Regions from separate parts of the Achromobacter sp. 1012554356 genome, predicted to be linked through region 1. Evidence: predicted binding sites of a transcription regulator. Region 1 holds the regulator's gene; each other region holds the start of a gene.

Region 1 (9,691 bases):
CCCGCGCCCGCTTCGACGTGCACCTCGTTGAACTGCTGCTCGGCCATCCAGCGCATCATCGCGGGCAGATCGACGCGGCCGGACTCCGTGCCCGGCAAGCACACCACGCGGGCATTTAGGTCCGCCAGGCGTGCCGCCTTCGCGGCATCTTCGCGTGCGGTGAACACGATGACTTCCGCACCATCGAAAAGCCGCGCGGTCTCGGGGATCTCGAAACGGCCATCCACGACGGCCTTGCGCGGCTGGCGCGGCGTATCGACGTCGCGCACGTTCAGCTGCGGATCGTCCTTGAGCACGGTGCCCATGCCGGTCAGAACGACGCAGCTGCGCGCCCGCCAGCGGTGTCCGTCGGCCCGCGCTTCCGGTCCGGTGATCCATTGCGACATGCCGTTATGCAGCGCACTGCGGCCGTCGAGCGACGCCGCCATCTTCATCCACACCCACGGCAGACCGCGGCTCATGCGCGAGATGAATCCGGCGTTCACCGCCAGCGCCTCTTCGCGGCAGACGCCGGTCGTCACCGCGATGCCCGCTTCGCGCAGCCGCGCCAGCCCCTGGCCGTTGACGAGCGGATTCGGATCACCCATGGCCACCACCACGCGCGCCGGCCGCGCCGCCAGCACCGCGTCCACGCACGGCGGCGTGCGGCCGAAGTGGCTGCAGGGCTCCAGCGTGACGTACAGCGTCGAGCCGGCGACCGACTCGCCGCGCGACTGCGCGTCGCGCAGCGCGCAGATCTCGGCGTGCGGACCGCCCGGCGGCTGGGTCGCGCCTTCGCCCAGCACGCGGCCGTCACGCACGATCACGCAGCCTACCCGGGGGTTGGGTGCGGTGGTGAACATGACGGTGTTCGCCAGCGACAGCGCGCGTCGCATCCAGAAGAGATCGTCAGAATCGGGGGAAATGTCCATGCCGAGGATTGTATGTCCGCCGCGCACCGTTCTGCCGCCCCGTGCGGGAGCAGGCCCGGCGCTGCCCGGAGATGTCCGTTTTGGGCCGCCCGACGTCTTGGAAGGCGCTCGCGCGCAGACCGGAACGGGAGTAAAAATGGCGTCACCCCCTCGAATTCACGGCCAGGAGCCCCGGAAATGAAACAGGCACTTATCGTCATCGACGTCCAAGAATCCTTCCGCCAACGTCCGTTTTGGGACGAATCGGAGTACCCGGCGTTCCTTTCGCAGATCCAGCCGCTGATCGATGCCGCCGCCGCGCAGGATATCCCCGTCCTGCAGGTATTCCACACCAGCCCCTCCGACGACCCCGCCAATCCATTTTCGGTCGCCTCCGGCCACGTCAAGACGCTCAAGGAATTGCGGATTTCGCCCACGGCGGTGTTCCACAAGACGGTGCATTCCTCGCTGTACGCCAAGGACGAGAACGGCGCCTCGCTGCACGATTGGCTGCTCAAGCATGGCGTGGAAGGCATCATCGTGGCCGGCATCCGTACGGAACAATGCTGCGAAACCACGTCACGCCACGCCAGCGACGCCGGCTTCAAGGTGGTGTTTCCCACTGACGCGACGCTGACCTTCGCCATGCAAAGCCCGTCCGGCAGGACCTACACGCCCGCCGAGATCCGCGACCGGACCGAGCTGGTCCTGCAGGGCCGCTTTGCCCGCATCGTGCGCGCGGCCGACGCGCTGGCGGCGTAGGGTCCGGCGGGAGGCGCAGATGATCCCGGTGTATTTCGTGGTGCCGCGGGGCATTGTGCTGCTGGACCTCGCGGGTCCGGCGGAAGCCTTCCGCGTGGCCAACAAGCTGTGCCCGGACACGTTCGCGCAGCATTTCTGCGGACCTTCCCGCGACGTCGAAAGCGGCATCCCCGGCCTGCACCTGACGCATGTGCAACCGCTGCCGGCTGCCGTGCCCCGCAATGCCCTGGTCATCATCTCGGGCGTGGTGGGCAAGCACACGCGCCTAGACGACGACGATGCCCGCGCCATCGTCGACTGGCTGGCCATCCGGCACCCGGCTGACGGCTTCACCTTGATGACGGTCTGCGCGGGCGCGCTGTTCGCGGCGGCGGCCGGGTTGACGCGGCAGCGCGAATGCACGACGCATCACACCTGTTTGGAACAGCTAGCGGCCCTGGATCCCACCGCCCGCGTGCTGGACAACCGCATTTTCGTCGAGGATGGCAATCTGGTCAGCAGCGCGGGCATCACGGCCGGGATCGATCTGGCGCTGCACATGGTGTCGCGCCATTGCGGCCCCCGCGCGGCCAGCGAGGCGGCGCGCGACATGGTCGTTTACCAACGCCGCGCCGGCTCGGATTCGGCGTTGTCGCCCTGGCTGGACCATCGCAGCCACATGCACCCGGGCGTGCACCGGGTCCAGGACGCCGTCATCAGCGATCCGGCCGCGCCCTGGTCGGCCCAGTCGCTGGCGGATCAGGCGCACACCAGCGCCCGGCACCTGACGCGCCTCTTTCGTGAACACGCAGGCTGCACGCCGATGGACTATCTGTACCAAATTCGTGTGGCGCTGGCGCGCGACCTGCTGCGCGACACCCGGCTGGACCTGGAACGCGTGGCGGAAAAGTCCGGGTTCGGGTCGGCGCAACACATGCGCCGCGTATGGCGCAAGTTCCAGCCCCTGACGCCAAGTCTGATGCGGCGCTAGTCCTTGCGCAACTTGCCCGGCAGCAGCGGCCCCTGCATTTCGCGGATGGCCTCGACGAATTCGCCGATGTCCTCGAAGCTCTTGTACACCGAGGCAAAGCGCACGTAGGCCACCTTGTCGAGCTTGCGCAGTTCGGTCATGACGAGTTCGCCGATGTGTTCGGAGGGCACTTCGCGCTGGCCGCTGGCAAGCAGTTGCTCCTCGATGCGCGCCACGGCCGCGTCCACGTCTTCCGTGCTGACGGGGCGCTTGCGCAGGGCCAGGCTGAGGCTGGCGCGCAATTTGACCGGATCATATTCGCTGCGGCTACCATTGCGCTTGACGATCGAAGGCATGGCGAGCTCCACCCGTTCATAGGTGGTGAACCGCTTGTCACAGGAGAGGCAGCGGCGGCGACGGCGAATGGCGTCGCCCTCTTCGGAGACCCGGCTGTCGACGACCTGCGTTTCGGCATTGCCGCAAAATGGACACCGCATGTGTGATCCCTAAAGGCGCTGAAGGCAATAATTGAGCATATTGTAACGATGGCTTGATGCAAAGCATCATTAGGGACGAATCCGGCGCCGGCGCCGGATCGCCCCATCGTGCGGCAGGATGCCCCCTGCCCGCCCACAAAGACCAAGGGACGGCGCCTTGCGGCGACGTCCCTTGGTCTGATGCTGCCCGGTAGCGGCAAGGCCGCGCCCGGACACCTGCTTTACTTCTTGCCGTACACCGGCAGGCGCGAGGTCAGTTCATTGACCTTGGCGCGCACGGCGGCGATGTTCGCTTCGTCGCGCGGGTTGTCCAGCACGTCGGCGATCAGGTTGGCGGTCAGCTCGGCGTCGGCTTCAGTGAAGCCGCGGGTGGTCATGGCTGGCGTACCCAGGCGAATGCCGCTGGTCACGAAGGGCTTTTCCGGGTCGTTCGGGATGGCGTTCTTGTTGACCGTGATGTGGGCCTGGCCCAGCACCGCTTCGGCTTCCTTGCCCGTGATGCCCTTGGAACGCAGGTCCACCAGCATGACGTGGCTTTCGGTGCGGCCCGAGACGATGCGCAGGCCACGCTTGACCAGCGTGTCGGCCAGGACCTTGGCATTCTTGACCACTTGCTGCGCGTAGTCCTTGAACCCGGGTTCCAGCGCTTCCTTGAAGGCCACGGCCTTGCCAGCGATGACGTGCATCAGCGGACCGCCCTGAATGCCGGGGAAGATCGCCGAATTGATGATCTTCTCGTGCTCGGCCTTCATCATGATGACGCCGCCGCGCGGGCCGCGCAGCGACTTGTGCGTAGTCGAGGTGACGAAGTCGGCGTGCGGAACCGGGTTGGGGTAGGCGCCGCCGGCAACCAGACCCGCGTAGTGGGCGATGTCGACCATGAACAGCGCGCCGTTTTCACGGGCGATGCGGGCCATGCGTTCGAAGTCGATATGCAGGGCGTAGGCCGAAGCGCCAGCCACGATCAGCTTGGGCTTGTGCTCCTTGGCCAGCTGCTCGACCTGCTCGTAGTTCAGGACCTCGTTTTCGTCCAGGCCGTACGAGATGAAGTTGTACAGTTTGCCCGAGGCGTTGACCGACGCGCCGTGCGTCAGGTGGCCGCCTTCGGCCAGGCTCATACCCAGCACGGTGTCGCCCGGCTTGAGCACAGCCATGTACACGCCCTGGTTCGCCTGCGAGCCGGAATTGGGCTGCACGTTGGCGGCTTCGGCGCCGAAGATCTGCTTCAGGCGGTCGATGGCCAGTTGCTCGACCACGTCCACATACTCGCAACCACCGTAGTAGCGCTTGCCCGGGTAGCCTTCGGCGTACTTGTTCGTGAGCTGCGTGCCTTGCGCTTCCATGACGGCCGGGCTGGCGTAGTTCTCCGAAGCAATCAGCTCGATGTGCTGCTCTTGGCGCTGGTCTTCCTTCTGGATGGCGGCCCAAACGTCCGGGTCAGCCTTGGACAAGGTGAGGTTGCGGTCAAACATGACGGGGGTTTCCTGAGGCGGTAAAGGGGAAGAAAACGAGAGAAGAAAACAAGAGAAGAAATCGGCCGACGAGAAAACGGCGGCGGGTGGGTAAACCCGCAGAATGCTGAGTAGTTTACCCCGTCACGCGGGATCATTTGCGCTCAAAACGGATAGAACCGGGCCAAATTCCGGCGCACGGGCGCGAAAACCACGGCATCGCCTCGGGCCCGGAAACGCCCCTCATGACGACTTGAGAAAGATTCATGTAACGGCGATGGGCAATAAAAAGGGCCGCCCTTGGCGGCCCTGCGTACATGGCGGCGCAATCAGGCCGACGTGGCCCCGATTTGCTTGGGCGCCAATTCCGGATTGAGCGTATAGGTGCCGGTCAGCGACGCCTGCGCCAGCACGTGCTTCTGAATGGCCCGCAGCGCGTCTTCGCCGTTGAACGAACCTTGCAGGTTCAGGCTGGGCACATCCAGCGCGTACAGCGTGAAGATGTAGCGATGGACCAGGGCATCGTTCCAGGGCGGGCACGGGCCGTCGTAGCCGAAATACTCGCCGCTCATGTCGTGGTCATTGGCGAACCACGACGAATAGGAATTGATGCCTTGCCGAGCGTCCATGGGCGCCAGCGGGCCGCCCTTGCCGCGTGGCGTGATGCCGTTGGAAAACGCGCCTTCGTCGATCTCGCGCAGGTCGGCCGGCAGATCGACCAGCACCCAATGGAAGAAATCCACGCGAGCCAGGTCGGCGGGCACTTCGCGGCCTTCCTGGTTGACGTCGTCAGGACGCGAGGGCACATCGGGATCATGGCAGATCAGTGCAAACGACTGCGTGCCCGCCGGGACGTCGTCCCAGGAAAACTGCGGGTTGAAGTTATCTGCCAGCGCGACGTGCGATTGCGCATCGATCTTGCCGAAAGCGTAGCGTTCGGGAATCGACTCGTGATCGGAAAAAGACAAACTCGAAAGTTCCATGTCGTGCTCCTTTAAATGCCGCAGAGGCGCCAAGCGCCCGTGTGATCCCTGAGCGTATCAAAACTTCGCAGTTACGGCTTCAAGTTAACACGTGCAAACTTGCGCTTGCCCACCTGAACGACGTAAGTCCCAGCCGGCAATTGCAACGATTTGTCTTCCACACGATCACCGTTGACGCGCACGCCGCCCTGCTCGACATTGCGCTGCGCTTCCGAGCCGGAGGCGACCAGTCCGGCCTCGCGCAGCAGCTTCAGGATGCCCACCGGCGCGCCGCCGATGTTGACTTCAGGCATGTCTTCAGGAATGGCGCCATCGCGGAAACGCGCCTCAAATGACGCCAGCGCATCGTCTGCCGCCTTGGCGGAATGGAAGCGCGCGATGATTTCCTGGGCCAGCATGACCTTCGCGTCGCGCGGGTTGCGGCCGCCGTCGATCTCCTGCTTGAGCGCCGCGATATCCTCCAGCGAGCGGAAGGACAGCAGCTCGAAGTAGCGCCACATCAGCGTATCGGAGATCGACATGAGCTTGCCGAACATGGAATCGGGCGACTCCGAAATGCCGATGTAGTTGCCCTTGGACTTGGACATCTTCTCTACGCCGTCCGTCCCGACCAGCAGCGGCATCGTCAGGATGCACTGCGGCTCCTGTCCATACTCTTTTTGCAGTTCGCGCCCGACCAGCAGGTTGAACTTCTGATCGGTGCCCCCCAGCTCCAGATCGGACTTCAGCGCGACCGAGTCGTAACCCTGCATCAGCGGATACAGGAATTCATGCACCGAGATCGGGATGCCGCCCTTGAAGCGCTTGGTGAAGTCTTCGCGTTCCATCATGCGGGCCACCGTATAGCGCGATGCCAACTGGATCATGCCGCGCGCGCCCAAGGGATCGCACCACTCGGAGTTGTAGCGGATCTCGGTGCGGGCCGGATCCAGCACCAGGCTGGCCTGGGCGTAATAGGTCTTGGCGTTGGCCTCGATCTGCTCGCGCGTGAGCGGCGGGCGCGTGCTGTTGCGGCCGCTGGGATCGCCGATGGTGGAGGTGAAGTCGCCAATCAGGAAGATGACGTTGTGTCCCAGGTCCTGGAGCTGGCGCATCTTGTTCAGCACCACCGTGTGGCCCAGGTGAATGTCCGGCGCGGTCGGATCCAGGCCGAGCTTGATGCGCAGCGGCACGCCGGTGGCGCGGCTCTTGGCCAGCTTGCGGGCGAATTCGGCTTCGACCAGCAGTTCATCGCAGCCGCGCTTGGCTATACGCAGATCCGCTTCGACTTCGGGAGTAATGGGGGCTTCGGTGGGTGACATGACAGGGGGGCCAATGCGGCTTCAGCCGACAAAAAGGTGTAAAAAGTGACGAAAACTATCGTAAATTCTAGCCGAATCGGCTAGGATACCGGCCTAATCATACGCAACTGCCATATGTACGCAGGTGCGTTCGCTCTACCATCCCTTGTTCACAAGATGCGCCCTCGCGCCAGCCCTTGCCCCGGAAACGTGGCGCGCGAGGGCCGTACGTGTACCGCACCCTGCGAGTTCAAGCCACCTGAGAGGGTATTTTCACGATGAATCGTGGCCTCCACGAACTGGCGAGTGGCATCAAGCGCAAAGTCGCTGCCGTATTTGCGCCCGTTGAGCCCAAGCCGCATCGCTCGGGACTTCTCCGCCGCACGCTTCTCGTCACCGCAATTGGTCTGTTCGCAGGCGCCGCCGCTCTCGGCATGGTGCAGCAACCCGACCGCACCGAACTCCCCCCCTCGCGCGTCATCCAGAGCATTTTGCCGCTGACCGCCGAGCAAGTCGAAGTCAGCACGCCCAGCGCCGCCCCCTACATCAGCGAAACCCGGATCCGTCCGGGCGACACGTTGTCGGCAGTGCTGCAGCGCCTGGAACTCGACGCGCCCAACCTGCAATCCTTCCTGACGCACGACGCCAGCGCCCGCAGCATCTACAAGCTGTATCCCGGCCGCTCGGTGCAAGCCGCCACGGACGAACAGGGCAACCTGGTCTGGCTGCGCTACATCCACACGCCCGGCAATGAAACCGACGGGCAGGTCGTGACGCGCATGCTGCACGTGGCCCCGACCGGCGACAGCTACAAGGCCGAGGAAGTCACCGAAAGCACCGAGCGCCAGACCCGCGTTGCCGTCGGCACCATCAAGTCCTCGCTCTTCGGCGCCACGGACTCCGCTGGCATCCCGGACTCGGTCACCATGCAGATGGCCGACATCCTCAGCGCCAAGATCGACTTCCTGCGCGACCTGCGCCAGGGCGATCAATTCCGCGTGGTCTACGAAGTGCGTTCGCACGACGGCCGCTACGCCGGCGCTGGCCGCGTGCTGGCCCTGGAGTTCATCAACGGCGGCAAGACCTACAACGCCGTCTGGTTCAGCCCCGACGAAAAGTCCGGCTCCTACTACGACTTCGACGGCACCAGCCTGCGCGGCGCGTTCCTGCGCACCGCCCTGAAGTTCAGCCGCATCAGCTCGACCTTCGGCATGCGCATGCACCCCATCCACAAGACCTGGACGGGCCACAAGGGCGTCGACTACGCCGCACCGTCGGGCACGCCGATCCACTCCACCGCGGACGGCACGGTCGAATTCTCGGGCTGGCAGAATGGCTACGGCAACGTCGTCATCGTCAAGCACCACGGCAAGTATTCGACGCTGTACGCGCACCAGAGCCGCATCGCCGAAGGCGTCACCAAGGGCTCCAAGGTGTCGCAAGGCCAACTGCTGGGCTATGTCGGTTCCACCGGCTGGGCCACCGGTCCGCACCTGCACTACGAGTTCCGCGTCGACAACCAGCCCATCGACCCGCTGTCGGTGGACCTGCCCGTGGCCCGCGCCCTCGAACCCGCGGAAGTCCGCGCGTTCAACCAGGCGGTCGACCCCTACAAGCAGCAGATCCAGTTGCTGACGCAGTTCCAGCAGACGCTGCCCGACGCGCTGACCAACGTGGCCAGCCGATAAGGCGGGTCGACAAACAGGCCCGCGCGCAGCGGGTGCGGCGGCGGGGCGACAAGCCCCAGCCGCCTTTTTTATTGGAGGCACCCGTGAATGCCACCCCGCCCTTGCAGCATGACCGCCGCACGCTCTACATCGGGCTGATGTCGGGCACCAGCGTCGACGGCGTCGACGGCGTGCTGACCCGCCTTGAAGACGGCCACACGCCGCAGGTGCTGGCCAATGCCAGCCTGCCCATGCCAGAAAATCTGCGGCGCGAGCTGCTGGCGCTGAATGCCTCGGGCGGCGACGAGCTTGCCCGCGCCGCGCTGGCGGCCAATGCGCTGGCGCGCGTGTATGCCCAGGCTGTGTCGAAGCTGCTTGCGGATACCGGCGTGGCTGCGGACGACGTCTGCGCCATCGGCGCGCACGGCCAGACCGTGCGGCACCGCCCCGACCTTGGCTACACACTGCAGCTCAATGCGCCTGCCTTGCTGGCGGAACTGACCGGCATTGCGGTGGTGGCGGATTTCCGCACGCGCGACGTCGCCGCTGGCGGCCAGGGCGCGCCACTGGTGCCGCCCTTTCACGCCGCCGTCTTCGGCGACAGCCACGGCCGCGCGGTGCTGAACCTGGGAGGCATTGCCAATGTGACCTTGCTCGTGCCCGGCCAGCCGGCGCGCGGCTTTGACACGGGTCCGGCCAACGTGCTGCTGGACGGCTGGTGCCAGCGCCATCTGGGCCGGCCTTATGACGCAGGCGGCCGCTGGGCCGCCTCGGGACAGGTGCTGGCGCCCCTGCTCGAACAACTGATCGGCAGCGAACCGTGGTTCGGCCTGCCGCCACCCAAATCCACGGGCCGCGACCTTTTCAACATGCAATGGCTGGACGCCCGGCTGGCGGAGTTCGACGGCCCCGCGCCCGCTCCCCAGGACGTTCAGGCCACGCTGCAGCGCTTGACCGCCAGGACCATCGCCGACGCCATCGACCGGGCCGCCGCAGGCACGCGGGAGGTCTTTGTGTGCGGCGGCGGGGCTTACAACACCGGCCTGATGCAGGAACTGGCGTATTGTCTGCAGCGTCCCGTTCGTTCGACCGATGACCTTGGAGTGCCAGCACAGCAGGTGGAAGCCTTGGCGTTTGCCTGGCTGGCGCATGCGTTCATGATGGGCAAGCCTGCCGGGCTGCCCAGTGTGACTGGCGCACGGGGACCGAGAA
Region 2 (9,691 bases), on a different contig from region 1:
CCGGCGAGGCCACCACGCCGCGCAGCCAGCGGCTGGCGGCAAAGAAGCCGGCCACGCTGACCGTGATGCCGATGCCGATGGCCCAGGCCAGATGCCTGAGATCCACGGTGTCGCTCCAGACTTCAGCCAGGTGCGCGGACGGCGCCTGAGGGCTTTGTTTCATGTCTCTCTCCTGTGTTTATCGGACGGCGCGCGGGTGGACCGGCGCAGCCTCGTGTATTCGCCGTGCGGGTTATCGGGACGCGCGCAGTTCCTCCAGCAAGGCCAGCGCGCGGTCGGTGCGGACGTCCTTCTCCGCGGCCATGCGCTTGGCGACCTCGTCGATCTCCGCGCCCGTGGCGCCGGCCACCAGCGCGATGTTGCGGGCGTGCAGCGCCATGTGGCCGCGCTGGATGCCTTCGGTGGCCAGCGCTCGCAGCGCGCCCAGATTCTGCGCCAGGCCGACGGCCACGGCGACTTCACCCAGTTCCTGTGCCGAACGCACGTCCATGATCTTCAAGGCCAGCCGCGCCAGCGGATGGGTCTTGGTGGCGCCGCCGACCAGGCCCACGGGCATGGGCATCTCGATGCTGCCGACCAGCGCGCCCGACGTGTCCTTTTCCCAGTGAGTCAGCGACGTGTAGCGGCCCGAGCGGGCGGCGTAGGCGTGCGCGCCGGCCTCGACCGCGCGCCAATCATTGCCGGTGGCCACGATGACCGGATCGATGCCGTTCATGATGCCCTTGTTGTGCGTCGCGGCGCGGTACGGGTCGATGGCGGCAAACGTGTACGCGTCCAGCACGCCTTCGATGATCTCGGCGCCGCTGCGCTCCTTGGTGTCCAGCGTCTGCGGCGTCAGGCGCACGCGGGCGCGGGCCAGCCGCAGGTCGGCCAGATTGGACAGGATGCGCAGGCGGACCGAGCCGCCGACGATTTCCTCGACCAGCGGGGCCACGGCTTCGGCCATGGTGTTGACGGTGTTGGCGCCCATGGCATCGCGCACGTCGACGATCAGGTGCATCACGATCATCGGGCCGCGCGGCGTGTCCGGGAACACGTGGACCTCGATGTCCTGGCAGCCGCCGCCCAGTTCGATCAGCACCTTGTCGCGGCTGTTGGCCTGCGTCAGGATGCGGTCACGCTCGCGCAGCAGGGCAAGGCGCGCGCCATGCGGGTCGGTCAAGCCCAGGACCTGAACCTGCGCGCGCATGAGGGGGCGGGTGCTGGACGTCTCGAAGCCGCCGCCTTCGCGCGCCAGCTTGGCCATGAACGAGGCGGCGGCCACCACGGACGGTTCTTCCACTGCCATCGGCACGAGCACGTCGCGGCCGTTGACCTGGAAGTTGCCCGCCACGCCCAGGGGCAGCTCGAACGTCCCCAGGACGTTTTCGATCATGCCGTCGGCGCGGGCAAGACTCAGCGCGCCGGGCTCGGCCAGCAACTGGCGTTCTTCGGCGGTGAGCGAGGCAGCGTCGGCAATGGCGGCCAGGCGTTGGGCGGGGGTGAGGGCCCGGAAGTTGGGCAGGCGTGAATCGGCCACGATGGCGTGTCTCCGTATAAGAATCGAGTGGCCTGATTCTAGGTAAACTGTACCGCTATTCAGAGGTACAGTTTGGGCAAACAGTACCATTGCACTGCACCAATTTTGGCAACGACAAGACGGGGATCCCAACGTGGAAGACGCCAATCCGCCGGGCAGGCCGCAGCGCGCGGCGCCCATTGCCGAGAGCCTGGCCAGTCTGATCGGCCAGCAGATCGCCGACGGCGTCTACCGTGCGGGCGACAAGCTGCCGTCTCTGCGCGAGCTGGCGCAACTGCACCGCTATGCGAAGAACACGGTGGTGGTGGCGTTTGAAATGCTGGTGGCGCGCGGACTGGTCGAGCCACGGCGCGGCTCGGGTTTCTATGTACTGGACGTCGATCACACGCGCCCGGCCGCGGACGAAGAACCGGGGCAGTTGAGCCGGGCGATGGATATCGTGTGGTTGATGCGAGAGCAACTCAAGACCCAACCGGATGCGGTCGCCGTGGGCGACGGCTTTCCGCCGGTGGAGTGGCTGGCGGACATGCGCATGGACCGCTATCACCAGAAGGTGGTGCGCACGGGACTGGGCGCGTTGTTCCGATACGGCAGCCGCTTTGGCTATGCGCCGCTGCGCGAAAGCCTGGTCCGCAAGCTGGGCGACGTGGGCATCAGCGCCGTGCCATCGCAGTTGGTGCTGACGCATGGCGCCAACGAGGCGATGGACCTGGTGATCCGCTACTTCCTGCCACCGGGGTCGACAGTGCTGGTGGACAACCCGGGGTATTACCCGCTCTTTGGCAAGCTGAAGCTGGCCGGGGTGCGGATGCTGGGCGTGCCGCGCCTGCCTGACGGGCCGGACGTCGTTGCGCTGGAATCGTTGCTGCAGCGCGAAAAGCCGCGGCTCTTCTTTACGCAGTCGATCGCGCACAATCCCACCGGCTCGGACATGTCGCCGGCCAAGGCCTACAAGATCCTGCAACTGTCAGAGCGCTACAACCTGATGGTGGTCGAGAACGATCCGCTGGCGGACTTCAAGCCCACGTCGGCGGTCAGGCTGTCGGCACTGGATCAGCTTGAGCGCACCATCTATATCGGAAGCTTCTCGAAGTCTTTCTCGGCGGCGTTGCGCGTGGGCTTCATCGCGTGCAACGCCGCGCTGGCGAGCGACCTGGCCGACTTAAAGGCCCTGGTGCATGTCAGCAGCTCTGAATATTGCGAGCGCATGGTGGACGTGATGCTGCGGGAAGGCCACTACGAGCGGCATCTGGTGCGCTTGCGCCAGCGGCTGGAGGCCGCCACCGGACAGGCGTTGCAGGTGCTGGATTCGTTGGGCGCGCAGGTGTTCACGCGTCCGACCAGTTCGCTGTACCTGTGGTCCGCGTTTCCTGGCGTGGCTGATTCGCTGACGCTGGCCGCGGCGCTGATGCCCGAGAAGGTCATCATGGCGCCGGGTCGCGTGTTCAGCGTGGATCCCACGGCGGTGTCGCCGTGGTCCCGCTGCAATGTGGGGGCCGTGGTGTCGCCGCGGTTCCACGCCACCCTGGCTGCGCATCTGGATCAGCGATAGGCGAATTCCTGAAAGGCCTGGCGCAGCTCGGCCTGCGCCTGGTTGCTGAGGGCCCGCGCGACCGGCGCGCCGGGGGCGGCGCGCGCGGCCTGCACCGCGAAGCGGCGCACGCCGCGGCGGGCCAGTTCCCGCGCCAGTGCCATCAGGCGTGCTTCGTCCAGCCAGTCGGGATGCCAGGTGATGCGGCATTCGAAGTCCAGGCCGGCGGACAGCAACTGCGTCAGGCACGCGAGCGCAGGACGCTGGGAATCGCGCCGGCCCGTGATGTCGTCGTAACCCTTGGCGTCCGCCTTGATGTCCATGCCCACCCAGTCCAGATGGCGCAGCACGTCTGCGAGCCGTAGCGGGTAGATGCCCGCGGTGTGCAGGCCCACGCGGTACCCCATACGCCTGACGTCGCGGATCATGGCGGGCAGGCGCGGCTCGCTCAGCGGTTCGCCGCCGGAAAATACGACGGCATCCAGCAGGCCCTTGCGGGTTTCGAGGAAGCCACGGACTTCGCGCCAGTCATAGCGGGCGGCGCGCGTTTGCAGTTCGGTGTTGTGGCAATAGTGGCAGCGCCACGGGCAGCCCGAAATGAAGACCACCGCCGCCAACTGGCCGGGCCAGTCGACGGTGGAAAAGGGCACCAGCGCGCCGCCCGCCTGCGAGTTGCCTTGGGCCGAACCGCCTTCAGGCACTGCGTTCGACGAAGAAGCGGCGCTCATTGAATTCGCCCTGTTTGCCGGTGTTGAAGGAAGAAACCGGGCGGTGGTAGCCCATCACCCGGGTCCAGACTTCGCAGCGCACGCGCTGGCTGTCGTCCAGTTGGACGGCGGGAGCGGACGTGGCGACGGGGGCGGTCAAGGTTTGCATAGGTTTTCCTCGGAAAGTGATGCCGGACGCTCGCCCGGCGGGTGAAGGACGGTGCGCGCCGGAAGGTCGCGCGCCGCCCCGGGTTCCGGCAACGCTACGCCGGGGTGCAGCATGCCGATTGCTTGGCCAGCAGTTCCGCGTCGCACTTGGGGCAGAACTCGTGGTGCCCGGCCAGGTAGCCGTGATTCGGGCAGATGGAGAACGTGGGCGTGACCGTGATGTAAGGCAGGCGGAAGTTGCTGAGCGCGCGGCGCACGAGCTGCTTGCAGGCCTCGGCCGTGGAGACGGCTTCGTTCATGTACAGGTGCAGCACCGTGCCGCCCGTGTACTTGCTTTGCAGCGTTTCCTGCAGTTGCAACGCGTGGAAGGGATCATCCGTGTAGCCCACCGGCAACTGGCTGGAGTTCGTGTAGTAGGGCTGGGCGTCCGTGCCCGCTTGCAGGATGCCGGGATAGCGCTTGCGGTCTTCGCGGGCGAACCGGTACGTGGTGCCTTCGGCCGGCGTGGCCTCCAGGTTGTAGAGGTGGCCGGTTTCTTCCTGGAATTCGGTCATGCGCTGGCGCACGCGGTCCAGCAGCCGGACGGCAAAGGCATGGCCGGCGGGCGTGGTCACGTCGTCGGCGTCGTCCGTGAAGTTGCGGATCATCTCGTTGATGCCGTTCACGCCCAGCGTGCTGAAGTGATTGCGCAGCGTGCCCAGGTATCGGCGGGTGTAGGGGTAAAGGCCCTGGTCTATGTAGCGTTGCACCACCTTGCGCTTGGTTTCCAGCACGTCGCGGCCCAGCGCCAGCAGGTGGTCCAGGCGCGCCATCAGCCGCTCCTCGTCGCCGCGGCAGGTATGGCCCAGACGGGCGCAGTTCACGGTCACCACGCCGACCGATCCGGTCTGCTCGGCAGAACCGAATAGGCCGTTGCCGCGCTTCAGGAGTTCGCGCAGGTCGAGCTGCAGGCGGCAGCACATGGAGCGCACCATGTGCGGCTCCAGGTCCGAGTTCAGGAAGTTCTGGAAGTACGGCAACCCGTAGCGTGCCGTCATTTCAAAGAGGCGCTCGGTGTTGGGATGGTCCCAGTCGAAATCGGGCGTGATGTTGTAGGTGGGAATGGGGAAGGTGAATACGCGGCCCTTCGCGTCGCCGGCCATCATGACCTCGATGTACGCGCGATTGATCATGTCCATCTCGGCTTGCAGGTCGCCGTAGGAAAACGGCATTTCCTCGCCGCCCACGTACGGGATCTGGTCCCTCAGGTCGGCCGGGCAGGTCCAGTCGAACGTGAGGTTGGTGAAGGGCGTCTGTGTGCCCCAGCGGCTGGGCACGTTCAGGTTGAAGATGAGTTCCTGGATGGATTGCTTGACGTCCGCGTAGGTCATTGCGTCGCGGCGGATGAAGGGCGCCATGTAGGTGTCGAATGAACTGAACGCCTGCGCGCCGGCCCATTCGTTCTGCAGCGTGCCCAGGAAGTTGACGATCTGGCCGATGGCGGCCGACATGTGCTTTGGAGGCGTGGATTCGACCTTGCCGGGGATGCCGTTGAAGCCTTCGGTCAGCAACTGGCGTAGCGACCAGCCGGCGCAGTAGCCGCTGAGCATGTCCAGATCGTGGATGTGGATGTCGCCTTCGCGGTGGGCCTGGCCAGCTTCTGGCGTGAAAACGTTGGACAGCCAGTAATTGGCGGTGACCTTGCCGGCGACGTTCAGGATGAGGCCGCCCAGGCTGTAGCCCTGGTTGGCGTTGGCGTTGACGCGCCAATCGCGCTGTTCCAGGTACTCTTCCATGGCGCTTTCGACGTCGACCAGCGTGTGGCGCAGCGAACGCAGGCGGGCGTGCTGCTCGCGATGAACGATGTAGGCGCGCGCCGTGCGCCAGTGGCCTGCCTGGACCAGGGCATCTTCGACGCGGTTCTGGATGGTTTCGACGCCGGGGCACACGTTGCCCTCCAGCTTTGCGATGACCGTGCCGGTCAGCGCGCGAGCGCCTTGCAGGTCCAACTCCCCGGTGCTTTGACCCGCCGCCGCCATGGCTTGCGCGATCTTCTCGCTATCGAATGGAACGACGCGGCCGTCGCGCTTGAGGATGTGTTGGATGTCCATGTTGGCACCATATGTAGTGGAGTGCGAAGACTCTATCACCACATATGGTGCTGAAACCGCGCCGGTCTTGCCGGATATGGATACCGGTTGACCCGCATCAAATGGCCGAAAACCGGCGTGAAATTGCGCAATGCGGCGATCGGTCGCACCTGGCGCCCGCGGCCGGCCCGGCTGGATCAGAAGCCGATGCCCACGCCCAATAGGGAAATCGCCACCGCCACCGCCGCCGTGCCCACGGCGGGGCGCGGGGCCCAGGACAGCATGCCGAACCACAGCAGCGCACCGGCGGACAGCCAGCCCAGCCAGACCGCCATGCCCAGCACGTCGCCCCACAGGCCGACGCAGGGAAGGATCGCCAGGCCCATCAGCAGGACACCGGCGCCGCGCAGGACGCGCGTGTGGCCGGCGTGCGGGTCGCGAGTCCAGACCTGGTGATAGTGGCGAGGGGTGGCGAGGGCCAGGCAGGCCATGCCGGCATAGGTCAGCAGCAGGGCCATCGCGATGGCGCAGAGGTCGTTCATCGTCATACGGCTGCGCTTCTTGCGCGGGTCGCTGTGCCTGCCGGGGGGCGCGACGCCCTTGCGCTGTTGTGGGTAATGCCCCCGATTCTACGGGAATAGGCAAGGCGTCCGGCGCGCGGGGCTTTGTATTTTCTGCACGGCGCCTCCGCCGCCCGCCCGGAGAGTGCGGCAGGCGCCAGCCCCAGAACGGCAGCCTGGGCATCAGGAACGCGATTTGCTGTGAACGCCCGTCCATCGGAAACGATTGCAGCCGTGCGCATCGTTGATGACCTACGACAAGGAGCCCAACCATGAAACGCAAAACCGGAAACGCCCGCCAGATCAAGGAGCTGCTTTACCAGGCGCTGGAAACCGAGATCGGCGGCCTTGCCATTTACGAGACCGCGGTCAGCTGCGCCATCAACGAAGATCTGAAGAAGGAATGGCTGGGCTATCTGGAAGAAACCCGCACCCATCGCCGCGTGCTGCTGACGGTGTTCGAACAGCTGAAGCTCGATCCGCAGGCCAAGTCTCCGGGTCGTGAGGTGGTGCGGCACCTGGGCGAATCGCTGGTGCGCGCAATGAAGATGGCCATCAATGCCGGCGACCCGGACGCGGCCCAGCTGGTGGCGACCGAATGCGTGGTGCTGGCCGAGACCAAAGACCACGCGAACTGGTCGTTGATCGGGCTGGTTGCCGAGCAGCAGTCGGGCGAAGAAGCCAGGATTCTGAAGCAGGCCTACGACGCCGTGGCAACAGACGAAGACCATCACCTGTATCACACGCAGGGCTGGTCGCGGGAGCTGTGGATCGAATCGCTGGGCTTCCCGGCCGTGCTGCCGCCGCCCGAAGAGGTAAAGAAAGTGGAAACCGCCATCGGTGCGTCCCGCGCCGAGCAGGCGCGCGACACGATGCTGACCCATTAAGGAGAAAGAACCATGGCAAGCAAGAAGCCAGCAAAGGCCGGCTCGGGCGGTGCGCTCGACACCGCGTACATGAATACGGACAGCGGTCCGGCCAACGGACCGGCCGGCAAGCCCACGCATCCCGCGCTGCAACGCGCGGCCGCGGTCGGCGCCACGACGGGCGCCTTCCCCCATAACGCCAACAAGGAAGCGGAGTATGGCGAGCAGGCAGCACGCTGTCCCTTCGCGGGCGCGCACGTGGGCACGGTGGATCCCGCCGTCGGCGCGAGCTCGCTGTCCGAGAAGGAAGTGTCGGACAAGACGGGCGACGCCGCCACGCCGGGCGTGAACCAGGTCGACGGCACGCTGCCGCGCGTGCGCGCGGATGGCGGCGGCCAGGAACTCACCACCAACCAGGGCGTGCGCGTCAGCGACAACCAGCATTCGCTGAAGGCAGGGCTGCGCGGGCCGGCGCTGCTGAAGGATTTCATCCTTCGCGAGAAGATCACGCACTTCGACCACGAGCGCATCCCCGAGCGTATCGTGCACGCGCGCGGCTCGGCGGCCCACGGCTATTTCGAGTGCTACAAGCCCCTGACCGACCTGACCGCCGCATCGTTGTTCGCCGAGGCCGGCAAACGCACCCCGGTCTTCGTGCGGTTTTCGACGGTGGCCGGTGAGCGCGGGTCCAAGGACACGGCGCGCGACGTGCGCGGCTTTGCCGTGAAGTTCTATACAGACGAGGGCAACTGGGACCTGGTGGGCAACAACATGCCGGTGTTCTTCATCCAGGACGCGATGAAGTTCCCCGACCTGGTCCACGCCGTCAAGCCCGAACCGCACCATGGCATGCCGCAGGCGGCGTCCGCGCACGACACCTTCTGGGACTTCGTGTCGCTCATGCCCGAGTCCACGCACATGCTGATGTGGGCGATGTCGGACCGGGGCATTCCGCGCAGTTACCGCATGATGCAGGGCTTTGGCGTGCATACGTTCCGCTTCGTCAACGCGCAGGGCGAATCGCGGCTAGTGAAATTCCACTGGAATCCGATCCTGGGCACGCATTCGCAGGTGTGGAACGAGGCGGTCAAGGTCTCGGGCGCGGATCCGGACTATCACCGCCGCGACCTGTGGGAAGCGATCGACGCGGGTCATGGTCCCGAATGGGAACTGGGCGTGCAGGTCTTCACCGACGATCAGGCGGACGGCTTCAGCTTCGACGTGCTGGACGCCACGAAAATCGTGCCCGAGGAATTGGTGCCGGTCGTGCCCATCGGCCGCATGGTGCTGGACCGCAACCCCGACAACTTCTTTGCCGAGACCGAGCAGGTGGCGTTCTGCGCCGCGCACGTGGTGCCCGGCGTGGACTTCACCAATGACCCTTTGCTGGCGGGCCGCATCCATTCCTACGTCGACACGCAGATCTCTCGCCTGGGCGGCCCGAACTTCCACGAGATTCCCATCAACTCGCCGCTGGCGCCGGTGCACAACAACCAGCGCGACGGCATGCATCGGCAGACCATCCATCGCGGCCGGGTGGCCTATGAGCCCAATTCCCTGGCCGGCGGCTGTCCGTTCCAGGCGGGCATGGACGGCTTCGTGTCGTTCCCGGAGCCGGTGACGAGCGACGAGCTGCGCGGGCATCCCGAGAAGTTTGCCGAGCACTACAACCAGGCCACGCTGTTCTACGACAGCCAGACCGCCTGGGAGCGCAAGCACATCGTCGACGCCTTCGCCTTCGAGCTCAGCAAGGTGACCGTGCCGCAGATCCGCCAGCGCATGGTGGCGTCCCTGCGCAACGTGTCGGACGAGCTGGCGCAAGGGGTCGCCGATCAGCTTGGCATGGCGCTGCCGGACCCGCTGCCGCGCGCCACGAAGAATCCGCCCAAGCCCGAGGTGCAGGTATCGCCGTCGCTGTCGCTGACGGCGCGGCCGGGCGATGGCAGCGTGGTCACGCGCAAGGTCGCGATCCTGGCGGCCGAAGGGGTGGACGGCAAGGCCCTGTCCGCCGTGGCTGACGCGCTGATTCAGGCGGGCGCGGTCGTACGGCTTGTGGGTCAGCGCATCGGTCCCGTCCAGACCGCCCAGGGCGGCGCGTTCGATGCGGATGCGTCGCTGGACAATCATCCGTCCGGCGTCTTCGACGGGGTGGTGGTGGCAGGCGGCGCGGACGCCGCGGCAAGTCTGGCGGCCGACGGGCGGGCGCTGGAGTTCCTGCGCGATGCCTACCGGCACGGCAAGACGCTGATGGGCATCGGTGATGGCGTGCAG
Region 3 (9,691 bases), on a different contig from region 1:
GTGCTGGCGGCGCACGACCCCTTGCCGGTCGGACATGCCAAGCCGGATAGTGTGCTGCTGGTGGACGAGGGCGAGATCTGCATCGTGGGCGACCACGTGATGCGCGGCTATCTGAACCGCGCCGACCTGAACGCCGCCAAGCTCTACACCTACGACGACGGCCGCCGCGCGTTCCGCACGGGCGACCTGGGCCTGATGGAAGCGGGCGGGCTGCTGTTCTGCCGGGGCCGCATGGATGACCAGATCAAGCTCAACGGCTATCGCATTGAGCTGGCCGAGATCGACGAGGCCCTGCATGGCCTGCCGGACGTCGAGGCAAGCGCCTGCGCGGTGCTGCGGCGTCCCGACGGCACCGCGGTGCGGCTCATCGGCTTCGTGACGGGGGCAAAGGCGGCGACGCAGGAAGCGTCGCTGCTGGCGCCGGATGCATTGTCCGGCTGGAAGGAGCGGCTGGCCGAGCGCCTGCCGCCGTACATGGTGCCGTCAGAGCTGGTTGCCTGTCCGGCGCTGCCCATGTCGAACAATCACAAGATCGACCGGAAGAAGCTGATCGAAATCTACAGCGCCATTCCGGTCTAGCTGATTACACGCCCATCATGCCGTAGCTCAGGCGAGCCAGGACCATCAACAGGATCTGCGCCGCCACCAGCAGAATCAGTGGCGAGAAGTCGATCGAGGTGCGCGGCAGGATGCGGCGGATGGGATCGAGCAGCGGCGCGGTCAGCGACTGCAGCAGCGGCATCATGGGCGCCATGGGGTTGACCCAGGACAGCACCGCCTGGATCAGCGTCAGCCAGACCACCAGGTTCAGTGCCCACTTCGCGGTCATGATGAGCGCCGAGCCCATGGCGGCGGGCAGCAGCGCGGCGGGGATCAGCGCGCCGATAGCCACCAGCCACAGCAGCACCAGATAGACCAGGGCCGAGAGCCATGCGCACACCAGGCTGGTCCAATCGATCTTGTTGCCCGCGGGAATGATCTTGCGCAGCGGCATCACCAGCCAGTTGGTGGCCCCGTAGATCGCGCGCGCCAGCGGGTTGAAGGGATGCAGCCGTATCGCGTGCATCCAGGCGCGGGCAATCAGTGCCGCGCCAAACAGCGTGAACACGATTTCGAGAAGGAAGCGGAAGATTTCACCGAGCATGGACGCGATCACCCCAAAAAAGAGGAATCAATTGTCGCACGGCCAGACGTAAAAATTGCGTACGGTCCTAGTGCTTCAGTCCCGGTGCAAGGGTCAGCCATTTGGATGGCATGACGCGCAAACGACAAAAAAGCCGCCCGGCAAATACCAGGCGGCTCTGATGAAGCTAACGCTTCGGCGCGTCCGGATTAGGGACGGCCACCCGTCGGGAACGGCCACGACGCGGCGGGGTTCAGCGCGGTCTTCGCGCCCGGGGCAGCAGCCGTGGTCGGCGGCGTGGCGGGCTTCTTCGGAGCGGCTTTCTTCGCAGCGGGCTTCTTGGCGGCGGCAGGCTTCTTTGCGGCGACAGCCGGCTTGGAAGCAGGAGCCTTCTTGGCGGCGGGCGCCTTCTTGGCAGCCGGGGCCTTCTTGGCTACGGCCTTCTTGGCAACCGCTTTCTTGGCGGCCGGGGCCTTCTTGGCGGCAGCCTTCTTGGCTACGGCCTTCTTGGCGGCCGGGGCCTTCTTGGCGACAGCCTTCTTGGCAACAGCCTTCTTGGCGACGGCCTTCTTGGCGACAGCCTTCTTGGCTACGGCTTTCTTGGCGACGGCTTTCTTGGCGACGGCCTTCTTGGCCACAGCTTTCTTGGCGACAGCCTTCTTGGCTACGGCCTTCTTGGCCACAGCCTTCTTGGCGGCCGGAGCCTTCTTGGCGACAGCCTTCTTGGCAACTGCCTTCTTGGCAACGACCTTCTTGGCGGCCGGCGCCTTCTTGGCGGCAACCTTCTTCACGGCCGGCTTCTTGGCGGCTGCGACTTTCTTCACTGCGACTTTCTTGACGGCAGCTTTCTTGGCCGGAGCGGCCTTCTTTGCTACTGCCTTCTTGGCGGCGGGTTTTTTCACCGCTGCTTTCTTGACGGCTTTCTTGGCTGTTGCCATGGTCATGCTCCTTAGGTTCAGGGGTCCCAGAACTTAAACCCGTGCCCCGACCCGCCAATTGGCGGACCGTGCCCGGGCTATTCATCGGCGCATGCCGCTGTTCTGTGCGAGCAACAGCTACTACGGTTTGCGCTAATGAATTCGGCACAGCCATTTGATATGGCCCCCGCTCCTTTGGCGCGAGCCATTTCAAATGGCGCCGGCAGGCAGCCTGTCCACAGGCCGCCGACCGCTTGTTCTACGTGTTCGAAGACACCCTGACCAAGGAGATTGCCATCAAGCCTGTCGCGAACGCGACGCCCATCCGATAGAAGAGGGCGTGCCCGCGCCGGGCTCGATGGCGTACTGCGTTACTCCCAGCTCAGCGTGCCACCGGTTTGGTATTCGATCACGCGAGTTTCAAAAAAGTTGCGTTCCTTTTTAAGGTCGATCATTTCCGCCATCCACGGGAAGGGATTTTCTTCCTGGGGGTACAGAGGTTCGATACCGATCTGCTGGCAACGACGGTTGGCGATGAAGCGCAGGTAGGATTTGAACATGGGTGCGTTCAAGCCCAACACGCCGCGCGGCATCGTGTCTTCGGCGTAAGCGTATTCGAGTTCGACCGCTTTGCGGAAGAGTTCTCGAATTTCTTCGCGGAATTCCGGCGTCCAGAGATGCGGATTTTCCAATTTGACGGTGTTGATCAGATCGATGCCGAAGTTGCAGTGCATGGATTCATCGCGAAGGATGTACATGTACTGCTCGGCAGCGCCGGTCATCTTGTTCTGGCGGCCAAGCGCCAGGATCTGCGTGAAGCCAACGTAGAAGAACAGGCCTTCCATGAGGCAAGCGAAAACGATCAGGGACTTCAGCAGCGTCTGGTCGGCTTCGGGCGTGCCCGTCTTGAAGTTGGGGTCAGCGATCGCGTCGATGAACGGGATCAGGAACTCGTCTTTTGCCCGGATGGACGGCACTTCGTTATAAGCGTTGAAGATCTCGGCTTCGTCCAGATCCAGGCTTTCGACGATGTATTGATAGGCGTGCGTGTGGATGGCTTCCTCGAAGGCCTGGCGCAGCAGGAACTGGCGGCATTCGGGAGCCGTGATGTGGCGGTAGGTGCCCAGCACGATGTTGTTGGCGGCCAGCGAGTCGGCGGTCACGAAGAAGCCGAGATTGCGCTTGACGATGCGGCGCTCGTCCTCGGTGAGCCCGTTCGGGTTCTTCCAGAGGGCGATGTCGCGCGACATGTTGATCTCTTGCGGCATCCAATGGTTGGCGCAAGTGGCCAGGTACTTTTCCCACGCCCACTTGTACTTGAAAGGCACAAGCTGATTGACGTCGGTCTGGCCATTGATGATGCGCTTGTCGGCAACCTTCACGCGTTGCGAAGTTGCCGAGCCGCTGGCGGCCAGGCCGGCAGCGTGTTCAGGCGCAGCCGGCGTGGGCATGGCGGTATCGCCGAACACACCCGTCGCCGCCCGAACTTCCGGGGCAGCCTGACCACCCGCCGCGGGTGCGGCAGGTTGTGCAGGTTGCGTGGCGGTGGTGTCGTCGTCCCAATTAATCATGATTCATTCTCCGGATGCGGTTATTGGCAGGCTTCGCACTCTTCGAAGCCGGGGTCACCCGGCCGCATGGTGCAAACCGCTCCGAGAATTTCGGGTTCCGGCAAAACAGGTGCTGCGCCCATGGCCGAAGCCGTGGAATGGCCGCTTGCGCTGACAGCGTTCAGTTCGCCGCCGCGTCCGGTGGACTTCTCGGCGCTGGTGGCGCCAAGGGTACGCAGGTAGTACGTGGTCTTCAGGCCACGCGTCCATGCCAGCTTGTAGGTGTCGTCCAGTTTCTTGCCCGATGCGCCGGCCATGTAGATGTTCAGCGACTGGGCTTGATCGATCCACTTCTGGCGGCGCGACGCGCATTCAACCAGCCAGCTCGGTTCGACTTCGAACGCGGTGGCGTAGAGTTCGCGGAGTTCGGAAGGTACGCGATCGATGCGGGACAGGCTGCCGTCGAAGTACTTGAGGTCGGCGACCATGACTTCGTCCCAGAGACCGAGTTTCTTCAGGTCACGCACGAGGTAATCGTTAACGACCGTGAACTCGCCGGAGAGATTCGATTTGACGTACAAGTTCTGGAAAGTGGGTTCGATGCACGCAGATACGCCAATGATATTGGAAATAGTGGCGGTTGGGGCGATTGCGATGCAATTGGAGTTGCGCATGCCGTGTTCTTTGATGCGCGTACGCAACGTATCCCAATCGAGCGTGCTCGATTCATCAACGTCGACGTGACCACCACGTTCATCACGCAGCATCTTCAACGTGTCTTGCGGCAAGATGCCACGCGACCACAACGAGCCTTCATACGATTGATAGCGGCCGCGCTCTTCAGCGAGCAGGCTCGACGCGAAGTAGGCGTGATAGCACACCGCTTCCATCGAACGGTCCGCGAATTCAACAGCGGCTTGCGATGCGTACGGCACGCGCATCATCTGCAGGCAATCCTGGAAGCCCATGATGCCCATGCCCACCGGACGATGGCGCGCGTTGGAATTGCGAGCCTTGTCGACGGCGTAGTAGTTGATGTCGATCACGTTGTCGAGCATGCGCATGGCAATGCTGACCGTGCGCTTGATCTTGTCGTGGTCCAGTTCGAAACCGCCGCCGGCAGCCGGCTTCATGTGAGCGACCAGATTCACGGAACCCAGGTTGCAAACTGCGATTTCAGATTCGTTGGTGTTCAGCGTGATCTCGGTGCACAGGTTCGAGCTGTGGACGACGCCCACGTGCTGCTGCGGCGAACGGATGTTGCACGGATCCTTGAACGTGATCCACGGGTGGCCGGTTTCGAACAGCATCGACAGCATCTTGCGCCACAGCGTCAGCGCCGGCATCTTCTTGAAGAGCTTCAGTTCGCCGCTGGCGACGCGGGCTTCGTAGCCCACGTAGGCTTCTTCGAAGGCGCGGCCGTACTTGTCGTGCAGGTCGGGGCAGTCGGACGGCGAGAACAGCGTCCACTCACCGCCTTCCATGACGCGCTTCATGAACAGGTCGGGAATCCAGTTCGCCGTGTTCATGTCGTGCGTGCGGCGGCGCTCGTCGCCGGTGTTCTTGCGCAGTTCCAGGAATTCTTCGATGTCCAGGTGCCACGACTCGAGGTACGTGCAGACCGCACCCTTGCGCTTGCCACCCTGGTTCACGGCGACAGCCGTGTCGTTGACGACCTTCAGGAACGGCACGACGCCCTGGCTTTCGCCGTTGGTGCCCTTGATGTGGCTGCGCAGCGCGCGGACCGGGGTCCAGTCGTTGCCCAGGCCGCCGGCGTACTTGGCCAGCAGCGCGTTTTCCTTGATGGCGTCGTAGATGCCTTCCAGATCGTCGGAGACGGTGGTCAGGTAGCACGACGACAGTTGCGAGTGCAGCGTGCCCGAGTTGAACAGCGTCGGCGTGGAGCTCATGAAGTCGAACGAGGACAGGATCTCGTAGAATTCGATCGCGCGCGCTTCGCGGTTGGTCTCGCGCAGCGCCAGGCCCATGGCCACGCGCATGAAGAAGACCTGCGGCAGTTCGATGCGGGTGCCGCGGATGTGCAGGAAGTAGCGGTCGTACAGCGTCTGCAGGCCGAGGTAGCCGAACTGCAGGTCGCGCTTGGCGTTCAGTGCCTTGCCCAGCTTGGTCAGGTCATAGTTGGCCAGTTCGGGCGACAGCAGTCCGCCTTCGATGCCGCGGGCAATGAACGTGGGGAAGTATTCGGCGTAGCGCGTGCCCATGCCGTCTTGCGAGACTTCCTCGCCCAGCACTTCCTTGCGGATCGTGTGCAGCAGCAGACGGGCGGTGACCTGGCTGTAGGCCGGATCCTTTTCGACCAGCGCGCGCGCGGACAGAATGGCGGACTTGAAGACTTCGTCGACGGGGATGCCGTCGTACAGATTCTTGACCGTTTCCTTCAGGATGGCTTCGGCGTCGATGAACTCGGACAGGCCTTCGCCGGCGGCGACGATGGTCGCGCGCAGTTCGGCGACATCCAGCGGACGGCGCACGCCGCCGTCGGTGACGTTCAGCACGTGTTCCTGCGGCGCGGCGGCGGCCTTCTGCTGGCCTTCGGCGGCAGCAGCGGCGGCGCGTTCCTGCGTGCGCTTTTCGCGGTACAGGACGTAGGCGCGCGCGACGTCATGCTCGCCAGAGCGCATCAGCGCCAATTCGACCTGGTCCTGGATGTCTTCAATATGGAAGGTGCCGCCGTTGGGGCGGTTGCGAACCAGCGCGTTGACGGCCTGGCCGGTCAGCGTTTCGACCAGTTCGCGCACACGCGCGGACGCGGCGCCTTGGCCGCCATTGACGGCCAGGAAGGCCTTGGTCATGGCGATGGCGATCTTGCTGGGCTCAAAGCCAACCACCGAGCCATTGCGGCGGATGATGTTGTAGCTGGCCCATTGGCCGCTATTGGCGTCGGCGGGGGAGTCGGTTTGGGAGGGCGGCACGGCCGAAGGCCGGGTCACAGAGGCGATCGTAGTCTGCATGGAAGCTCCTGTGCGAAAAAGCGCGTAGATAACGGCATGACGGCGTCATGTCGGGTCAAAATTGGATCTTGTAATGGGGGTCGCAACGTCCGGACAGGCTAGTCCGAAAGGCGTGGCCGGCGGGAATCCGCGCTTGGGCGACCACAAGATGTAGTGTAGCACCCCTCGTTGGACACTAATTCTAGTGATCGAGGTTTACAGGGACAAGAAGAAGATAAGACGAATCCCACAAAAGATTGTAACCAAATGCACTAGGCGCGCCCCGTAAGGCGCGCCCAGGTCAGTGACCACTCAGACCGGCTGTTTATGCGGTTTTCCGCAAGGCGGTGGCGTGCGAAGCCGGTGCTGTATAGCTCTGCATGAGTCGGGCCAATTCGGTCCGATACTTGTCGACATTCGCGGTCTTAACGTGGCCAAAACCGCGAATGTTTTCTGCCAGGGCGGCGATTGTAGCCGCTTGCGCGTGGTTGTCCGAGGTCAACCCTTCAACGAGCTGGTCTATGGTTCGGCGGTACTCCTGGACCAGCGCCCGTTCCATCTTGCGCTCGGCCGTGTGGCCAAACGGATCGAACCACGTGCCGCGCAGGCCCTTCAAACGCGTCAGCAATTTCAGTGCCGACATCGTGCGCGGACCCAGCGTCATCTTGCGGGGCACGCCGGTGCGCGGGTCCTTGCGCGCGAAGATGGGCGGCGCCATGTGAAAGCGCAGGCTGTACTCGCCCTCGAACTGTCCCTCGAGCTGCGCCTTGAACGCGTCGCCGGTGTAGAGGCGCGCCACTTCGTACTCGTCCTTGTAGGCCATGAGCTTGTACAGACCGCGCGCCACCGCCATCGCCAGGCGGGGCGTCTTGGCGTCCGGCGCCAGTTCCCGTTCGCGCGCCGCGACGGCGTCGACGACCTGCTGGTAGGTGCGGGCGTACGCGGCATCCTGATAAGCCGTCAGGTCTTCGATGCGGCGCGCCACGGCGCGTTCGAACGTTTCGGGGACGTGGAGCTGCACGACCTGGGCGCGCGGACGCAGCGCGCCTTCCAGCGCGTCGGGTTGATGCGCGGCAAGCCGGCCGCTGTCGAACGCGGCGCGGTTGGCCGCGACCGCCACGCCGTTCAACTCGATCGCGCGATAGATGGCGGCCTGCGACAGCGGCACGCCGCCGCGCTGCCACGCATAGCCCAGCATGAACATGTTGGACAGGATGCTGTCGCCGAACAGCGCCAGCGCCGCCGCGTGTGCGTCGATCGCCGCCGTGTGCGTATCGCCGGCCGCATGCTTGATCTTGGCCAGCAGCGCCTCGGGGCGCATCGCGGCGTCGGGATTGCGCGTGAAGTCGGAGACGGGCGCCACGTAGGTGTTCACCGTGACCTTGGTGTGGCCGCGGCGCAGGGCGCCGAGCGAATCGGGCGCCACGGCAGCGACCGGATCGCACAGGATCGCCGAGTCGGCCTGCTGCCAGTCCAGACGTACGGGGCCGGCGGTCGCGCCGGCGGGGGCCAAGCGGATGTGGCTGACGACGGTGCCGCCTTTCTGCGCCAGTCCGGTCAGGTCCAGCACCGCGGCCGACAGGCCTTCCAGGTGCGCGGCCATCGACACGATGGCGCCAATGGTGATGACGCCGGTGCCGCCCATGCCGGCGACCAGCAGGCGATACGGATGGTCCAGCGCGGGGAGATCGGGCTGCGGCAGGCCGGCAATCATGCCTTGCAAGCGCTCCTGGTCGGCCTTCGGCGCGGCGCTCTTTCTGGGCTTGCCGCCCATCACGGACACGAAACTGGGGCAGAAGCCCTCCGCGCAGGAATAGTCCTTGTTGCAGCTCGACTGATCGATCGCGCGCTTGCGGCCGTACGGCGTTTCCAGCGGAACGACCGACAGGCAGTTCGACTTCACGCCGCAGTCGCCGCAGCCTTCGCACACCGCGCTGTTGATCAGCATGCGGCGCGCCGGATCCGGAAACTGGTTCTTCTTGCGGCGGCGGCGCTTTTCGGCGGCGCAGGTCTGGTCATGGATCAGCACGGTCACACCGGGGATTTCGCGCAACTCGCGCTGAAGCGCGTCCAGCTCGCGCCGGTGGTGGACCTTGATGCCGGGGCCCAGGTCCACGCCCTGATATTTTTCGGGCTCGTCGGTGGTGACCACGATGCGCGCCACGTTCTCGCCGCGCAGCTGCTGGCAGATCTGGGGCACGGAGATGGGGCCGTCCACGGGCTGCCCGCCCGTCATCGCCACGGCATCGTTGAACAGGATCTTGTAGGTGATGTTGGCGCGCGCCGCGACGGCCTGGCGGATGGCCAGGTAGCCCGAGTGGTAGTACGTGCCTTCGCCCATGTTCTGGAAGATGTGCGGCATCTTCGTATAGCGGGACAGGCCGATCCAGTCGACGCCTTCGCCGCCCATCTGCGTGAGGCCGCCCGTGTCGCGGTCCATCCATGCAGCCATGTAGTGGCAGCCCACGCCGGACAGCGCCTGGCTGCCCTCGGGCACCTTGGTCGAGGTACTGTGCGGACAGCCCGAGCAGAAATAGGGGCGGCGGCGCATGCCGTCTGCGTCGTTGGACAGCGGGGCCTGACATTCGAAGGCCGACAGGTCGCGGCCCATGGGCATGCCGGCGGCGCGCGACAGCCAGCCGGCCAGCGGCGCGGCCAGCAGCGACGGGCGCAGTTGGCCGGCGGACGGCACCATCGGCTCGCCGTCCAGCCCCTTCTTGCCTACGACCGTCGGGCGCTCCGGCAGGTTGAACAGCATGTCCTTGATCTGGCTTTCGACCACCGCGCCTTTTTCCTCGACGACCAGGATGTGCGACAGGCCGCGCGCGAATTCGAGCAGGCGGCCAGTGTCCATCGGCCAGGTGAGACCCGGCTTGTAGATGCGCACGGGCGCATTCGCCGTGACCGTATCCACGCCCAGCCGCGCCAGCGCTTCCATGGTGTCCAGGTGCGCCTTGCCCACCGTGACGATGCCCACCGTTGCCTTGGGCGCCGGACAGGTCAGCTTGTCCAGGCTGTGGCGGCGCGCGAACGCGGCGACCGCCTTCATGCGCAGGTTCATGCGCGTCTCGACAGCCAGCGACAGGAAGTCGCGCGCCGAATACTCAAGCGAGCCGGGCGGCATGTCCGGGTCCGCGGGCATGTCGTAGG

The links. Region 1 encodes NrdR, which represses ribonucleotide reductase genes. Its sites were predicted from a motif close to CACNANATNTNGTG; they were not measured.
Region 2: AC6LJW_RS15025 (ribonucleoside triphosphate reductase) is a predicted target of NrdR. The motif match lies at 6,021-6,034, and genes of this name have one in related genera.
Region 3: AC6LJW_RS26415 (ribonucleoside-diphosphate reductase subunit alpha) is a predicted target of NrdR. The motif match lies at 6,705-6,718, and genes of this name have one in related genera.

What each region holds. Positions count from the first base shown of each region.
Region 1 covers NZ_JCBANC010000025.1:52,554-62,244, forward strand. The annotation lists gene ribD (bifunctional diaminohydroxyphosphoribosylaminopyrimidine deaminase/5-amino-6-(5-phosphoribosylamino)uracil reductase RibD) at 1-911, opposite strand, end outside; gene AC6LJW_RS14870 (cysteine hydrolase family protein) at 1,089-1,652, shown strand; gene AC6LJW_RS14875 (GlxA family transcriptional regulator) at 1,672-2,622, shown strand; gene nrdR (transcriptional regulator NrdR) at 2,619-3,098, opposite strand; gene glyA (serine hydroxymethyltransferase) at 3,320-4,570, opposite strand; gene AC6LJW_RS14890 (YbhB/YbcL family Raf kinase inhibitor-like protein) at 4,879-5,532, opposite strand; gene tyrS (tyrosine--tRNA ligase) at 5,604-6,833, opposite strand; gene AC6LJW_RS14900 (M23 family metallopeptidase) at 7,091-8,500, shown strand; gene AC6LJW_RS14905 (anhydro-N-acetylmuramic acid kinase) at 8,584-9,691, shown strand, end outside.
Region 2 covers NZ_JCBANC010000026.1:217-9,907, reverse strand. The annotation lists gene AC6LJW_RS15050 (hypothetical protein) at 1-163, opposite strand, end outside; gene AC6LJW_RS15045 (hydroxymethylglutaryl-CoA reductase, degradative) at 233-1,522, opposite strand; gene AC6LJW_RS15040 (aminotransferase-like domain-containing protein) at 1,653-3,071, shown strand; gene AC6LJW_RS15035 (anaerobic ribonucleoside-triphosphate reductase activating protein) at 3,062-3,778, opposite strand; gene nrdD (anaerobic ribonucleoside-triphosphate reductase) at 3,744-3,926, opposite strand; gene AC6LJW_RS15025 (ribonucleoside triphosphate reductase) at 4,021-6,015, opposite strand; gene AC6LJW_RS15020 (DUF3325 domain-containing protein) at 6,192-6,542, opposite strand; gene AC6LJW_RS15015 (hypothetical protein) at 6,827-7,441, shown strand; gene AC6LJW_RS15010 (catalase) at 7,454-9,691, shown strand, end outside.
Region 3 covers NZ_JCBANC010000074.1:15,262-24,952, forward strand. The annotation lists gene AC6LJW_RS26395 (D-alanine--poly(phosphoribitol) ligase) at 1-579, shown strand, start outside; gene AC6LJW_RS26400 (YggT family protein) at 584-1,144, opposite strand; gene AC6LJW_RS26405 (histone H1-like DNA-binding protein) at 1,333-2,061, opposite strand; gene AC6LJW_RS26410 (ribonucleotide-diphosphate reductase subunit beta) at 2,412-3,611, opposite strand; gene AC6LJW_RS26415 (ribonucleoside-diphosphate reductase subunit alpha) at 3,632-6,562, opposite strand; gene AC6LJW_RS26420 (indolepyruvate ferredoxin oxidoreductase family protein) at 6,867-9,691, opposite strand, start outside.